One region of the Glutamicibacter sp. MOO4 genome, then DNA from elsewhere that is predicted to be linked to it. Evidence: riboswitches for the same ligand, from Rfam matches in the RefSeq annotation. Region 1 holds a riboswitch; the other holds the start of a gene.
The links. A riboswitch is a leader RNA that binds a small molecule or an ion and turns the genes downstream of it on or off. The one in region 1 is predicted to bind glycine.
Positions count from the first base shown of each region.

Region 2: linked by a shared signal. The riboswitch ahead of cycA (D-serine/D-alanine/glycine transporter) and the one ahead of gcvP (aminomethyl-transferring glycine dehydrogenase) in region 1 are both predicted to bind glycine.

Region 1 is NZ_CM167800.1:2,199,812-2,207,262, reverse strand. It holds gene AC1Z3F_RS10300 (serine hydrolase domain-containing protein) at 1-110, shown strand, start outside; gene AC1Z3F_RS10295 (SGNH/GDSL hydrolase family protein) at 175-963, shown strand; glycine riboswitch at 1,065-1,162, shown strand; gene gcvP (aminomethyl-transferring glycine dehydrogenase) at 1,327-4,173, shown strand; gene gcvT (glycine cleavage system aminomethyltransferase GcvT) at 4,186-5,313, shown strand; gene gcvH (glycine cleavage system protein GcvH) at 5,374-5,754, shown strand; gene glyA (serine hydroxymethyltransferase) at 5,754-7,076, shown strand; gene AC1Z3F_RS10270 (L-serine ammonia-lyase) at 7,264-7,451, shown strand, end outside.
Region 2 is NZ_CM167800.1:2,559,983-2,567,433, reverse strand. It holds gene AC1Z3F_RS12000 (4a-hydroxytetrahydrobiopterin dehydratase) at 1-403, opposite strand, end outside; gene AC1Z3F_RS12005 (FUSC family protein) at 1-28, shown strand, start outside; gene cycA (D-serine/D-alanine/glycine transporter) at 576-2,081, opposite strand; glycine riboswitch at 2,257-2,364, opposite strand; glycine riboswitch at 2,366-2,464, opposite strand; gene AC1Z3F_RS11990 (hypothetical protein) at 2,656-3,126, shown strand; gene AC1Z3F_RS11985 (hypothetical protein) at 3,184-3,423, shown strand; gene AC1Z3F_RS11980 (heavy metal translocating P-type ATPase) at 3,431-5,677, opposite strand; gene AC1Z3F_RS11975 (heavy-metal-associated domain-containing protein) at 5,735-6,055, opposite strand; gene AC1Z3F_RS11970 (metal-sensitive transcriptional regulator) at 6,112-6,441, opposite strand; gene AC1Z3F_RS11965 (lipid II:glycine glycyltransferase FemX) at 6,538-7,451, shown strand, end outside.

The DNA of each region.
Region 1 (7,451 bases):
TCATTCCCTCACGCAACGAAGGACCCAAAGACACATCTACCGGGGTCAAGCTCAGTCAGCTGGCGCGCCAGCTGATCCTCGCCAAGAACGCCAAGGCTAAATCAAACTGAACCTTGGCAAACTGAACCTTGGCAGTGAACAGAAAAATTTAGCAGATACAAAAGTGAGATTGAAGTGAAGAAGTATTTGGCATTGGGTGATTCGTTCACCGAAGGCGTCGGCGACGTAGATTCGAATCGACCTAACCAGGTGCGCGGATGGGCCGACCGAGTCGCTGAAGTGCTCAGCGCGCAGGGCGACTGGGAATACGCCAACCTCGCGGTACGCGGAAAGAAAATCGGTCAGGTCATCAACCAGCAACTGGACCAAGGCCTGTCCATGAAGCCAGATCTGGTGAGCATCTACGCCGGCGGAAACGACATCTTGCGCCCCAGAGCAGATCTTGATGCGCTGATGCGTGGTTATGAAGGGATGGTCCGACGCTTCACCGAGGCCGGAAGCACCGTTGTACTCTTCACCGGTTTTGACACTGTCGAATCTCCCTTGTTCTCCAAGACCCGTCCGCGTACTGCGATCTATAACGAGAAAATTCGCGAGATTGCCGATAAGTACGGCGCGGTCATTGCGGACTACTGGCGTTGGCGCGAATTCTCAGACTTGCGTTATTGGTCTGTAGATCGCCTGCACATGAACGAGCTGGGACATGCACTGATGGCCGCGAGGGTTCTTGACGTTCTTGGACGACACCAGGTCACCGACGAAAACTGGGCAGATAAACTTCAGGCTCCGGTTCTGCCGGATCACGCGGTGAACTCTCGCGGCGAAAAGCTGAAGCAAGAATTGGGTTGGGCTACCGAACATTTGGTTCCTTGGGTTAGGCGCAGGCTCTCGGGCACATCCTCGGGTGATTCCTTGTCAGCAAGGTATCCGCAGTACGTTCAACTCACGGCGGTCACGAAGTAAAACTTTTGTGACAGTTCAACGCAGCGCGACTCTTTGACCTAAAGCGCGAGGCAGGTAACATGGTTGTGTGCTGCAGATCTAAGATCAGCAGCACACGCCATAGACGGATGGCGGGAGAGTCCCGTTCACACCATGGACGGGCGCCGTAGGAGCAATTCCTCCCCAGGAAACTCTCAGGCCCCCGTACCGCCATCACGAGGCAACTCTGGAAAGTAGCCGGCCAGATCCGGTTCACCGAAGGTGCAAGTGCTCGGCTTTGTTGGCCGAACACGTAAAACTCTCAGGTAGTGCAACAGGGATGGGGAGGCAAAGCGTCCTTCCTTTGGCATGCGCCAAGACAGATCCCGTGGAGACTCCAGCACCATGACCATCACGCAGACTTCGGCTTCTACGAACAGTGAATTCGTTACTCGCCACATCGGCCCGCGTCCTTCTGACGTCGCCACCATGCTTCAGACTCTTGGCTACGACAGCCTAGAATCACTGATTGATACCGCAGTTCCCGCAGATATCCGACAAGGTGCCGCACTGGATATTCCAGCAGCACTAAGTGAAACCGAAGCGCTGGCCCACCTGCGTGCGGTAGCCTCCAAAAACGTCATGAAGACCCAGATGATTGGTCAGGGCTTCTACGACACCCTCACCCCAGCGGTGATTCGACGCAACATTGTCGAAAACCCAGCCTGGTACACCGCTTACACCCCGTACCAGCCAGAAATCTCCCAGGGCCGCCTCGAAGCCCTACTGAACTTCCAGACCATGGTGATGGATCTGACCGGTCTGCCAATCGCCAACGCTTCTTTGCTGGACGAATCTTCGGCCGCCGCAGAAGCCGTGCTGATGATGCGCCGTGCTAACAAGAAGAAGGCCAAGGGCAAGACCGTCCTGGACTCCAACATCTTCCCGCAGACCATCAAGGTTGTGCAGGGCCGTGCCGACGCACTGGGCTTCGAAGTTGAAGTTGCTGACCTCTCCGCAGGCCTGCCAGAAGGCGACATCTCCGGCATCGTATTGCAGCAGCCAGGTAACAACGGCTCCATCGCAGAACACGCAAGCATCATCGCAGCCGCCAAGGACGCCGGCGCAATGGTCACCGTCATTGCTGACCTTTTGGCTTTGACCATGATCACCCCTCCGGGTGAACAAGGCGCCGATATCGCTGTGGGCAACACCCAGCGTTTTGGTGTTCCACTGTTCTTCGGTGGTCCACACGCGGCCTACATGGCCGTTGCCGATGGTCTGACCCGCTCGATGCCAGGGCGCTTGGTTGGTGTCTCGGTTGATGACGCTGGCGTTCCTGCCTACCGTCTGGCACTGCAGACTCGCGAGCAGCACATCCGCCGCGAGAAGGCGACCTCCAACATCTGTACCGCTCAGGCATTGTTGGCCATTTGTGCCTCGATGTACGCGGTGTACCACGGTCCAGCCGGTTTGAAGCAGATCGCAACCCGCGCCAACAACCACGCTCGCGTGATTGCCACCTCGCTGGTAGCAGGCGGCTTCACCCTCGCATCCGATACCTTCTTCGACACCGTTGTGGTGAACGTGAAGAACGCCGAGGAAATCATCTCCAAGGCGATCACCGCGGGCATCAACCTGCGCAAGGTCAACGACACCCAGGTTGGTATCTCCACCGATGAGGCCACCACCTCAAGCATCGTCAAATCCCTTCTTGAGGTCTTCGGCGTAGAGCTTTCGGCTCCAGAAGGCTTTGAGATCCCAGAGTCGCAGGTTCGCACCAGCGACTACCTGACCCACCCGATCTTCAACACCATCTCTTCCGAGACCCAGATGATGCGTTACCTGCGTCGTCTCTCGGACCGCGACCTGGCACTGGACCGCACCATGATCCCATTGGGCTCGTGCACCATGAAGCTGAACTCGGCTGCCGAAATGGAATCCATCACCTGGCCAGAGTTCGCTTCCATCCACCCTTACGCGCCGGCAGAGCAGACCGAAGGTTGGCGTGAACTGATCACCGACCTTGAAGGTCGACTGACCGCGATCACCGGTTACGCTGGCGTCTCCATCCAGCCAAACGCTGGTTCCCAGGGTGAATACGCGGGCCTGCTAGCCATCTCGGACTACCACGCATCACGCGGCGAGGGTCAGCGAAATGTCTGCCTGATCCCAGCCTCGGCTCACGGCACCAACGCGGCTTCCGCGGTACTGGCTGGCATGAAGGTTGTCGTTGTAAAGACTGCTGCCGATGGCACCATCGATTCCAATGACCTGGATGCCAAGATCGAAGCCAACAAGGACGTGTTGGCTGCGATCATGATCACCTACCCATCCACTCACGGTGTGTACGACGCTGACGTACGCGAAGTGTGCGACAAGATCCACGCCGCCGGCGGCCAGGTATACATCGACGGTGCCAACATGAACGCACTGGTTGGTCTGGCACAGCCAGGTTCCTTCGGTGGCGACGTTTCGCACCTTAACCTGCACAAGACCTTCTGCATCCCTCACGGTGGTGGCGGCCCAGGCGTTGGCCCAATCGGCGTAGGCGAGCACCTCTTGCCATTCCTGCCAGGCGACGCTTCGGGCACCTACACCGAACGTGACGGTGTGCCAGTGGTTGCTACCGCTTTCGGTTCGGCCGGCGTACTGCCAATCTCTTGGGCTTACATTGCGATGATGGGCGGCGACGGTCTGACCGAAGCTACCAAGCATGCAATTTTGAACGCCAACTACATTGCCAAGCGTCTGAACGAGCACTTCCCAGTACTGTTTACCGGTAACAAGGAATTGGTTGCCCACGAGTGCATCCTTGACCTGCGCGAATTGACCGCCAAGACTGGGGTGACCGCAGAAGATGTGGCCAAGCGCCTGATCGACTTCGGCTTCCACGCACCAACCTTGTCCTTCCCAGTAGCAGGCACCCTGATGGTGGAACCAACCGAGTCTGAGGACTTGGGCGAGATTGAGCGCTTCATCGAAGCGATGATCACCATCCGTCAGGAAATGGAAGAAGTGCTCTCGGGCGTTTACACCATTGAACAGTCGCCACTGCGCCACGCTCCACACACCGTTACCGCCGTGGTCAACAGCAACTGGGACCGCAAGTACTCGGTAGAGCAGGCTGCGTTCCCGGTATCGCGTCTGAAGTTCGACAAGTACTTCCCGGCTGTTGGCCGTATTGATGGTGCTTCCGGCGACCGTAACCTGATCTGCTCCTGCCCGGCTCCTGAAGCCTTTGAAGACTAAGAGGATTTCACGATGACTGAGACTACCCACGAACTAAAACGCACCGCCCTCTATGAACAGCACAAAGAGCTGGGCGCAAACTTCACTGACTTCGGCGGCTGGGATATGCCACTGAAGTACGGTTCAGAATTGGCCGAGCACAAGGCTGTTCGTTCCACTGCTGGGCTTTTTGACCTGTCCCATATGGGCGAGGTGTACCTGGCTGGACCGGAAGCGGTCACCGCGCTGAACACCGCGCTGGCAGGCAACTTTGGCATCATGAAGGTGGGCAAGGCCAAGTACTCGCTGATCCTCAATGATGACGGCAAGATCATTGATGACTTGATCGTGTACCGCCTTGAAGAAGAAAAATTCCTTGTGGTTCCTAACGCTGGCAACGCTGTGGTGGTAGCCGCAGCCCTTGCAGAGCGTGCAGCTAAATTTGATGTCCAGGTCGATAACGCTTCGGAGCGTCAGTCGCTGATTGCAGTGCAGGGACCGAACGCGCAGGACATCGTCTCCAAGCTGGCAGCTGACCAAAGCACCGTTGACTCCGTCACAGAGTTGAAATATTACGCAGCGGTTTATCTGGTGCTCGGCGGTCTTGACGTTCTGGTTGCGCGCACAGGATACACCGGCGAGGATGGCTTCGAATTGATCATCAACAATGATCAAGCGGCCGAGCTGTGGGAAAAAATTGTCACAATTGGTGCGGATCACGAGTTGGTTCCGTGTGGCCTTGCCGCACGTGACTCGCTGCGTCTGGAAGCTGGCATGCCGTTGTACGGCAACGAGCTAAGCCTAGAACGCACCCCATTTGATGCGGGATTTGGCCCTGTAGTCTCCTTCAAGAAGGAAGAAGACTTTGTGGGCCGAAAGGCTCTTGAAGCCCTGCGAGAGCAGACTCCAGCACGCAAGCTGGTCGGTCTGAAGGGTCTGGGCAAGCGCGCCGGACGCGGTGGCTACGCCATCGTTAAGGACGGCGCTACTGTTGGTGAAATCACCTCAGGACAGCCATCTCCGACCCTCGGCTACCCGGTAGCCCTGGGGTATGTGGATGCGCAATACAGTGAAGTTGGCACCGAGCTAGAGGTCGATCTGCGAGGTAAGACTTTGCCATTTGTCGTCGTCGAACTGCCGTTCTACACGCGAGCCAAGTAACGTTAAACATCAGTAGGGCCTAGCCATACGCCCGCTTATTCCCTTGGGAGAGGAAATACCGTGAGTAAAGTTCTTTCGTCATTACGCTACTCGGCAGAACATGAGTGGATCGATGCATCGTCCCCAGCCAAGGTCGGCATCACCCAGATCGCTGCTGACGCCCTGGGCGACGTTGTCTACGTAGACCTGCCAGAGGTTGGCGATTCGGTCAGCGCAGGTGAAACCTGTGGTGAAGTTGAGTCCACCAAGTCGGTTTCCGACCTGTTCTCGCCTGTTACCGGCACCGTAGTTGCGATCAACGACGAGGCTGTAGAAAACCCGGGAATCTTGAACGAAGACCCATATGGTGCCGGCTGGCTGTTCACCGTAGAGGTCGCCGAAGAAGGTCCGCTACTTTCGGCAGCAGACTACGCAAGCGCGAACGGTGGAGATGTCCAGTAATGAGCAACCAGAATTTTGAATCTCTGGCACCCGCATCGCTGACCCAGTCCCTAGCAACTCTGGATCCTGAGGTAGCACAGCGCATCGACGCCGAGCTAGCTCGCCAGCAGCGTGGCCTGGAAATGATCGCTTCGGAGAACCACACCGCCCAGGCTGTTATGCAGGCTCAGGGTTCGGTGCTAACCAACAAGTACGCCGAAGGTTACCCGGGACGCCGCTACTACGGTGGTTGCGAAGAGGTTGACGTCATTGAGACGCTGGCCATCGATCGCCTCAAGGCTCTTTTTGGTGCCGAGTACGCCAACGTTCAGCCACACTCCGGTGCTCAGGCTAACGCTTCGGTTTACCACGCACTGGTTCGCCCAGGCGACACCGTACTGGGTTTGAACCTGGCGCATGGTGGTCACCTGACCCACGGCATGAAGATCAACTTCTCCGGTCGTCTATTCAACATCGTTCCTTACGGTGTAAATGAAGAGACCAACCTGGTGGACATGGACGAAGTTGAGCGCCTTGCCGTGGAGAACCAGCCAAAGATGATCGTTGCTGGTTGGTCCGCTTACCCACGTCAGCTGGACTTCAAGCGCTTCCGCGAAATCGCTGACAAGGTCGGCGCTTACCTGTTCGTGGATATGGCTCACTTTGCAGGTCTGGTTGCAGCTGGTCTGCACCCATCGCCTGTGCCTTACGCCCACGTGGTTACCTCCACCACCCACAAGACCCTTGCCGGTCCTCGTGGTGGCATCATTCTGTCCAACGACGCGGATATTGCCAAGAAGATTAACTCTGCAGTCTTCCCAGGCCAGCAGGGTGGTCCACTGGAGCACGTCATCGCTGGTAAGGCTGTAGCTTTCAAGATTGCAGCTTCCGAAGAGTTCAAGGAACGCCAGCAGCGTACCTTGGCTGGTTCGCGCATTCTTGCTGAGCGTCTGACCCAGGAAGATGTTGCTGCCAAGGGCATCAGCGTTTTGACCGGTGGCACCGATGTGCATCTGGTGCTCGTTGACCTTCGTAACTCGGAGCTTGACGGACAGCAGGCAGAAGATCTTTTGGCACAGGTGGAGATCACGGTTAACCGCAACGCGGTTCCATTTGATCCACGTCCGCCAATGACCACTTCGGGCTTGCGCATTGGTACTCCAGCACTGGCAACCCGTGGCTTCTCGGAAGCTGCATTTGCTGAGGTCGCGGAGATCATCGCGCAGACACTGATCGCCGGTGCCGATGGTAATACTGCAGTTTTGCCAGAGCTGAAGGACCGAGTTCTGAAGCTGGCCGAGTCTCACCCGCTGTATCCGGAGCTTGCTAAGGTTTCCGAGTAACATCATCAGCTATTGATGAGGGCCCGGAAGGCGGAAACATTCGCTTTTCGGGCCCGCAGTTTTTCCTCCACATTTGTCCACCCATAACTGTGTGGATGTCCCGTTGCAAGGATGACCTCTTGCGCACCCCTTCATCTTTCCGGCAGTTAGCTATCGGAATGCCCAAGTTCTAAGGATGTGACCCGCCATGGCGGTAAGCGTATTCGATCTTTTCTCGGTTGGTATTGGACCGTCCTCCAGCCACACCGTGGGGCCAATGCGTGCGGCACACGCATTCATTGCCCAAGTAATCCGTGAAGAGAAGATAGCAGCCCTGGAGACTATCCGGGTTGATGTCTATGGGTCACTGGCCGCTACCGGTCGTGGGCACGGAAC
Region 2 (7,451 bases), 360 kb from region 1:
AGCGAGTCGCCGAAAGACCGCCGCGTAGTACTTCTGGTTTGCCCTTGGGTTGGGCTGCGGTGTCTTGCTTTAGCTTGAGCACCACGCAGCTCAGTCGGTGCGCGTCCGTGGAAATGCGGCGGGCCAGTGAAAGATCCTGCTCGGTAATTTCGGTATTCAATTCATGGGCTAAACGAAGCGTGACAACATCCGCACGCCAATCCACCTGCGGGTGAAGGTCAACCTTTTCAGCGAGCAAGCCCACGAGGGTAATGAATTCTAATGCGGTGCTGCTGGATTCAAATCGGTAGGAAGCTGTGAATGAATCCTCGTCTGCCATCCAATCATCAAGAGCGGCTAAACGCTGCTTCAGATTTAATGCTGCTGGTGATTCATGAAAAGGAATCTGTCGAAGGACAGTCATGGTGTATCTCCTGAAGGCGGAGGGTCATCCCATGGTGCTGGCCAGAGGCCGCCAAATTTCATCATCGCAGTAATTAGTCCCGGGGTACAGCGTCCACAGTGAATACGCAGGCTGCCCCGGACCCTAGGCCTAAGGTCCGGGGCAGCCGACTGTCGCGCTGAGGTATCTAGGGCTACTTATGCACCTTTCGCTCCAGAACCTTTTCTGTGGCTGGAATATCGCGGTGGCCAAACGCCTGAGCATCTCGGTAGGCCGCGGCTTCATAGCGTTCGTGAGCGACCTTGCCCACGTGCGCCATGCGTAGCGCTTGATGCCTCGGGTGGCGGCGGATCACGAGGTAGACAATACCCAGTAATAGGAACCAGATGGGTGTGACCAGTAGGGCAACAAGAGTATCAGGCTGGGTGGTCAAGGCCCACAGAATAAATCCGAAGAAGCCCAGAACTACGTACGGCATCACTCGACCGCCGGGAACCTTGTAGGCCGATGCATCGTGCAAGTGAGGGCGGCGGGCGCGGAACACCAGGTAACTGAGCAGAATGATCGTCCATACAAACATGAAGCACAAGGCCGAAACGGTAGTAACCAACGTGAAGGCTCCCATTACCGAATCGCCACTGTAGAGCAGGACAACCCCAGCCAGCAGGAACATGCACGAGAACATCAGGGCGTTCTTGGGAACTTTGCGGTGCGAAAGCTTGGCAAAGCTTTTTGGAGCATCGTTTTCTAGGGCTAGACCGCGCAGCATGCGGGAGGTGGAGTAGATGCCGGAATTGGCGCTGGAGGTCGCGGAAGTGAGCACCACAAAGTTGATGATGGCGGCCGCCCCAGCCAGCCCGGCTAGGGTGAACATCCCGACAAATGGCGAGTTTTCCGGGGAGAACAGCTTCCATGGTTGGACAGTCATCAAGATGATCAAGGCGCCGACGTAGAAGAACAGAATGCGGATCGGGATGGAGTTGATGGCCTTGGGCAGGGTCTTCTCAGGATCCTTTGTTTCGGCGGCAGTTGTACCCACTAATTCGATGCCCACAAAAGCAAATACGGCGATTTGGAACCCTGCGACAAAGCCCATGAAGCCCGTAGGGAACATTCCGCCATTGGCCCACAGATTACTCACCGATGCGGTGGCACCATTGTGTTGGAACCCGGTGATGATCATGACTAGCCCAATAATGATCAGTGCGCCGATGGCGATGATCTTGATCAGCGCGAACCAGAATTCGGTTTCGCCGAAGGCTTTCACGGTGGCCAGATTCAGCACGAGTAGTAGCGCGATGCAGCCCAGAGCGGGAATCCACAGTGATAGCTCACCCCACCAGTAAGCAACGTAGTGGGCGATGGCCACGACGTCGGCAATGCCGGTGACCACCCAGCAGAACCAATAGGTCCAGCCGGTGAAGAACGCCGCCCAGGGGCCCAGCAGGTCTCCTGCGAAGTCGGCGAAAGTCTTGTAATTGAGGTTGCTCAGCAGTAGCTCGCCCATCGCCCGCATGACGAAGAAGAGCATGAAGCCGATGATGATGTAGACAAAGATGACTGACGGGCCGGCGACGGAGATCGTTTTACCCGAACCCATGAACAGGCCGGTGCCGATGGCACCGCCAATGGCGATGAGCTGGATGTGTCGGTTTGATAGTCCGCGTTCAAGTGTGGGATCAGAACTGGTGGTACTCATGCTGGTTGCCTTCCAGGAGTGTGGCGTGACGCCTAGCAACTTGCTTTGCTCAAGACGCCAGATTCGCCGGCTCCGGGAAGGCAACGTCAGCTCGCTGCGCTAAGAGCAGCAACTGCCTATGCCACTGGAGAGAGCCGTCGAATCTAATGCGCACAAAGCGTCACTGTTCGTGGTCCCTCCCCAATCTGTATATGAACCTGAGAGTTTTCACTTCAACCCGACTACTGGGCGAAGCTTGCTCCTTCGGTGAGCGCAGTTCATTCTGCGCTGCTTTCCAGAGTTGCCTTCTCGTGGCGGTACGGGGGCCTGAGAGTTTCCCGGGGAGGAAATTGCTCCTACGGCGCCCGCCCTTGGTGAGGACGGGACTCTCCCGCCACGTATCAATGGCATATGTGGTGATGCCATCACAGTATGCCCCGAGCAGTGAATGTGACGCAAGTCTCATGGTGCAAGGTTTCTTTGGGGCAGCACCGAGACATTAGTGATACCAAACCGAGGCAGTATCTTTATGTCCGGACTCTTGATTAAAGGTCGGGTCAGTTTCATCATTGTGGATGGGAGAGAAGACCCTACAATGAAACCCATTCTCAAGTCGCTATCCAAGGGTGGCGCAGTACTGGCAGCGAGTCTTCTGCTTACCAGCAGTGCAGTTGCCATCGCAGCGCCACCTGATCATGCCGGACGTCCGGATCATGTTGGCCCACCGGGCCATGCAGGTCCACCGAGTTGGGCGCCGGCACCGGAGCACGCCGGGCCACCAACTGCCAAGCCAACTCCGACACCTGAACCAACGGAACCAACGGAAGATCCGGGGGATAGCTGGCGCACCGTTTCGCTCTACAACGTCACCTTTGACCTTCCGCAGGACTGGGAAATCGTTGAAGATTGTGAATACGGATGCCAAGACGACTATTCGGTCTACAAGATCTTGGATTCAAAGAAGAATCTCGCGTTGGATCTTCAAACGACTAGTTTCAGGGACAGTGATGGCCCGAACACCTATCAGCGTGAAGTGCTTGACTCTGCCCCAGCGCCTGATCTGTAGTACGCACCGACCAGTGTGGTCTCCTACTACTGGGAAGCCAGCTTTGGTGAAAGGGATTTGAGCGTTGCCGTCATCATCGATGATGAATGGCAAAACTGGACCAAAGCACCGGCAATTGATTACTTCAAAACCAGTGCCGAGAAAACTCCAATTATGGCCATGAATCCTGAGTATCTGCAGGCACTGGGACTTGACGACGACGGGGATACCACCTTCGACGAGGCCAAGACTTTCGTGGCAAGTGAGCAGTACTCAACTCTGAAGAAAGTCCTGACCAGCGTCAGGGAGACTCCGTAACCGGGTGTTATTTGCCAAAGCTGCGGAGGCGCAGTGAGTTGGCCACCACCAGGACGGAGCTGGCTGCCATAGCGGCACCAGCAATCATTGGATTGAGCAAACCCAAGGCCGCGATCGGGATACCCGCAGTGTTGTAGGCGAAAGCCCAGAACAGGTTCATCTTGATCGTGGCCAAGGTTTTATCCGATAGATCAATGGCGGCAGCGACCTGATGAAGGTCATTGCCCATCAGCGTAATATCTGCAGCTTCAATGGCAACGTCGGTGCCGGAGCCCATGGCGATGCCAAGATCGGCTTGAGCCAACGCCGGAGCGTCATTCACACCGTCACCCACCATGGCCACAACCTTGCCCTGCTCCTGCAGCGAAGAGATAGCCTTGGCCTTTTCACTTGGCAGTACACCAGCAAAAACATCGGTTGCCTTGATGCCAACTTGTGCTGCCACCTTGGCGGCTACCGACGGGTTATCGCCGGTGAGCAAAACTACGCGCAGATCACGGGATTGCAGTTCCTTGATCGCTTCTGAAGAAGTTGCTTTGACTTGATCAGCAACGGAAATCACCGCTTGGAACTGGGCGTCGACCGCAACCAAGATGGCCGTGGCGCCCGCTACTTCAGCCTCTTCGAGCAAAGAGCGGGACGAAGAATCAAGTAGCGTTCCCTGGGCTTCAAGCCAGCTGGGCCGGCCAACAACAATGCTCTTGCCTTCTACGGTACCCATGACTCCGCCACCGGGTTCCGAGCGGAAATTGCTCACCTCGGCCAGCGGTCCAACGTTGGCCCCGGCAGTGGCGATAGCCTGGGCAATTGGATGTTCTGAATGGTGTTCCACTGCTGCGGCCAACAGCAAAACTTCAGTTGCGTTCACGCCAGGTGCGGTGCTTGTACCCGTATGTGTCATCACTCCGGTGGTGACGGTGCCGGTCTTATCTAGAACGATAGTGTCCAGTTTGCGGGTGTCCTCCAAAATCTGTGGACCACGGATCAAGATGCCTAGTTGAGCTCCGCGGCCGGTACCCACCAACAAACCGATGGGAGTGGCAAGACCTAAAGCACAAGGGCAAGCAATGACCAGCACAGCAACAGCTGCACTGAATGCCTGATATGGATCAGCCGAGACCAGCCACCAAATAACAAAGGTGAGTACGGCGATGCCCAGAACGATCGGGACAAAGACGGCCGAGATGCGATCAGCAAGCCGGGCAATGGGTGCCTTGCCAGACTGTGCCTCGGAGACCAGTTTGCCCATCTGCGCCAGGGTTGTTTCTTCACCAACGCGGGTGGCTTCAATTACTAGACGGCCAGAAGTGTTCAGAGTTGCACCGGTAACTTCGGAGCCCACGCGAACCTGTTGCGGTACGGATTCGCCAGTGAGCAATGAGGTATCTACCGCGCTATCACCGTGGATAACCGTGCCATCGGTGGCGATTTTCTCACCGGGGCGCACCACAAAGTGATCTCCTGGCTGCAATGCACTGGCCGCAATCTTCACTTCTTGGCCATCACGCAGCACAACTGCTTCCTTTGCGCCCAGACTGAGCAAGGATTTCAGCGCATCAGATGCTGAGGTTTTGGCGCGATGCTCCAGGAATCGTCCGAGCAACAGCAAGGTGGCCACAACACCTGCGGTCTCAAAGTAGAGGGCATGCTCGCTCATGGCCATACCAACGTGTGCCGTCATCTGCGGATCCAGAACAAGCTGGATTGCCGAGAAGAGATAGGCGGCCAGCACACCGAGAGACACCAAGGTATCCATGGTGGAGGATAAGTGCCGGGCGTTGATTGCTGCTGCCTTATGGAAAGGCCACGCACCATAGAAGACCACCGGCGTGGCCAGTGCAAAGGCTACCCAGCCCCAATGCGGGAACTGCAAGGCGGGGATCATGGAGATCACAAACAGCGGGATGGTGAACACCGCCGAAACAATCAGCCGTCGCAGCAGATGGTTGGGGACCAAATGCTCATGACCCGAATGTTCATCCCCATCATGGTGATGCTCGGGCTGTACTGGCTTTTTTACCGAGGCACCGTAGCCGGCAGCTTCAACGGTATTGATCAGCGTTTCGTCGCTGACATCAGCCGGTACCTGAACCTTTGCCGTTTCCAGCGGGAGGTTTACCAAGGCGCTGACACCGGGCAACTTGCCCAGTTTGCGTTCCACTCGGTTCACGCAGGAAGCGCACGTCATTCCTTGAATATCAAGATCGACGGTACGCAGTTCTGCGATTGGCTTCTGGGGTGCGTGGGAGCTCATTATTTCTACCTTGCACTTTCTGGCCCGTTGTTCACGGGCTGTGCCTGGCGCGGGTGGCTAGGCGTTGATTGCTTCGAGGGTGTAACCGGCCTCGTCAATCGCTTCGCGCAGGCTTGCTTCACTCAGCTGCTGCGTTGCGGTGACGGTGGCCGTGGAGATGCCCTTGGCATCGAGAACGACATCGACGTTTTGTACGCCGGAAAGTTCCTTGAGTTCTTCGGTGACCGAGGCGACGCAGTGACCGCAGGTCATGCCGGAGATCTTCAGTTCCGTTTGGATGTTCAGGGGAGTTGCCTGATCACGAGTGGTGATCTGTAGGCCCTGAGAGGTGTTCGAATTGTTCTCGCTGGAGCATCCGCAGTTGCAGTCGTGGCTCATGATCTTGCTCTCTTTCGATGAATTTTGTGTGAATCGGAAATCTAGGTGAAAAACGCTTATCGGACCAGACGCGATATCGCTGCGGTGGCCTCGGAGATTTTCTCCTGCACAATGCTCGGGTCCCCGGTTTCCAGTGAGGACTTCGCCGCATCAACCACACAATGGCCGATGTGGTCATCGATCAGCTGCACGCTGACCTTGTGTAATGCTGCGTTGATCGCCGAAATCTGGGTCAAAATATCGATGCAGTATTTGTCTTCATCAACCATCTTGGCCACTCCGCGAACTTGGCCTTCAATACGCTTCAGTCGGCGTTCCAGCGCGGCTTTATCTGCGTGGTAGCCATGATGCTGTGCATGCTCATCAACGCTCTGCGTGGTTTCCATATTCCTAGAATACCCCTATGGGGTATTAAATCAAGTACCCCCTAGGGGTATTCAACCTCCCTACTTAAGTCCACGAAGCACGATAAGATTTCACCCGTGAGCCACAACGACCTGCACGTGCGTCCGATTACCAGCGCCGAACACTCAGTTTTCCTTGAGACCGCCCTCGACGTTAGCTTTTTGCAGCGTCCAGAATGGGCCCGAGTCAAGGGCGGCTGGCGTGGTGAATCCATCGGCTGGTTTGACCAAGACGAACTGGTTGGCACCGCGCTAGTACTGCACCGCGCCGCCCCAGTCATCAAGAAGACCCTGGCCTATGTGCCAGATGGTCCAGTGATTGACTTCCAAGCGCACCCAGCCGAAAAGGTCATCCGCCCACTGGCTGCCTACCTGCGCAATCGCGGTGCCTTCCAGCTGAAGATGGGACCAGGACGCGAAGTACGCACCTGGGCTGCCGGAGCTGTACGCAAAAACCTTGGCAAGGAAGGCTTCACCCGGCTGTCGGACCTAGAGCTGAAAAGCTCGTCGGCCCAGGCACTGGCCTTGAACGACGCCCTGCTAGACCTGGGCTTCACCAAGGAAGACGTCGGCCTAGACTTCGGCGCCGGCCAGCCCGAATACGTCGCACGGGTTGCCCTGCAGGATGAAAATGGCACCCAGCTGGACGTTGAGCAAGTGATGGCCAGCTACTCCGCGACCACCCGCAACGAAACTCGTAAGGCGCTCAAGAGCACCTTGGAAGTTGAAGTGGGCGACACCGCGGACATGGCTCGATTCCATGCCCTGTACAACACCACCGCAGACCGCCAAGACTTCACCGGCCGTCCACTGAGCTACTTCGAGACCATGCACAAGGTGCTCAACGAAGCCGTTCCAGGTTCTTGCACCCTGTACATCGCGAGTAACGAAGGCGTGGACTTGGCCGCCTCCATCGTGATCCGCTCCTCCAACCTAGCCTGGTACCTGTACGGTGCCTCCTCCAATGAGCAGCGCAAACTCTTTGCCCCTAA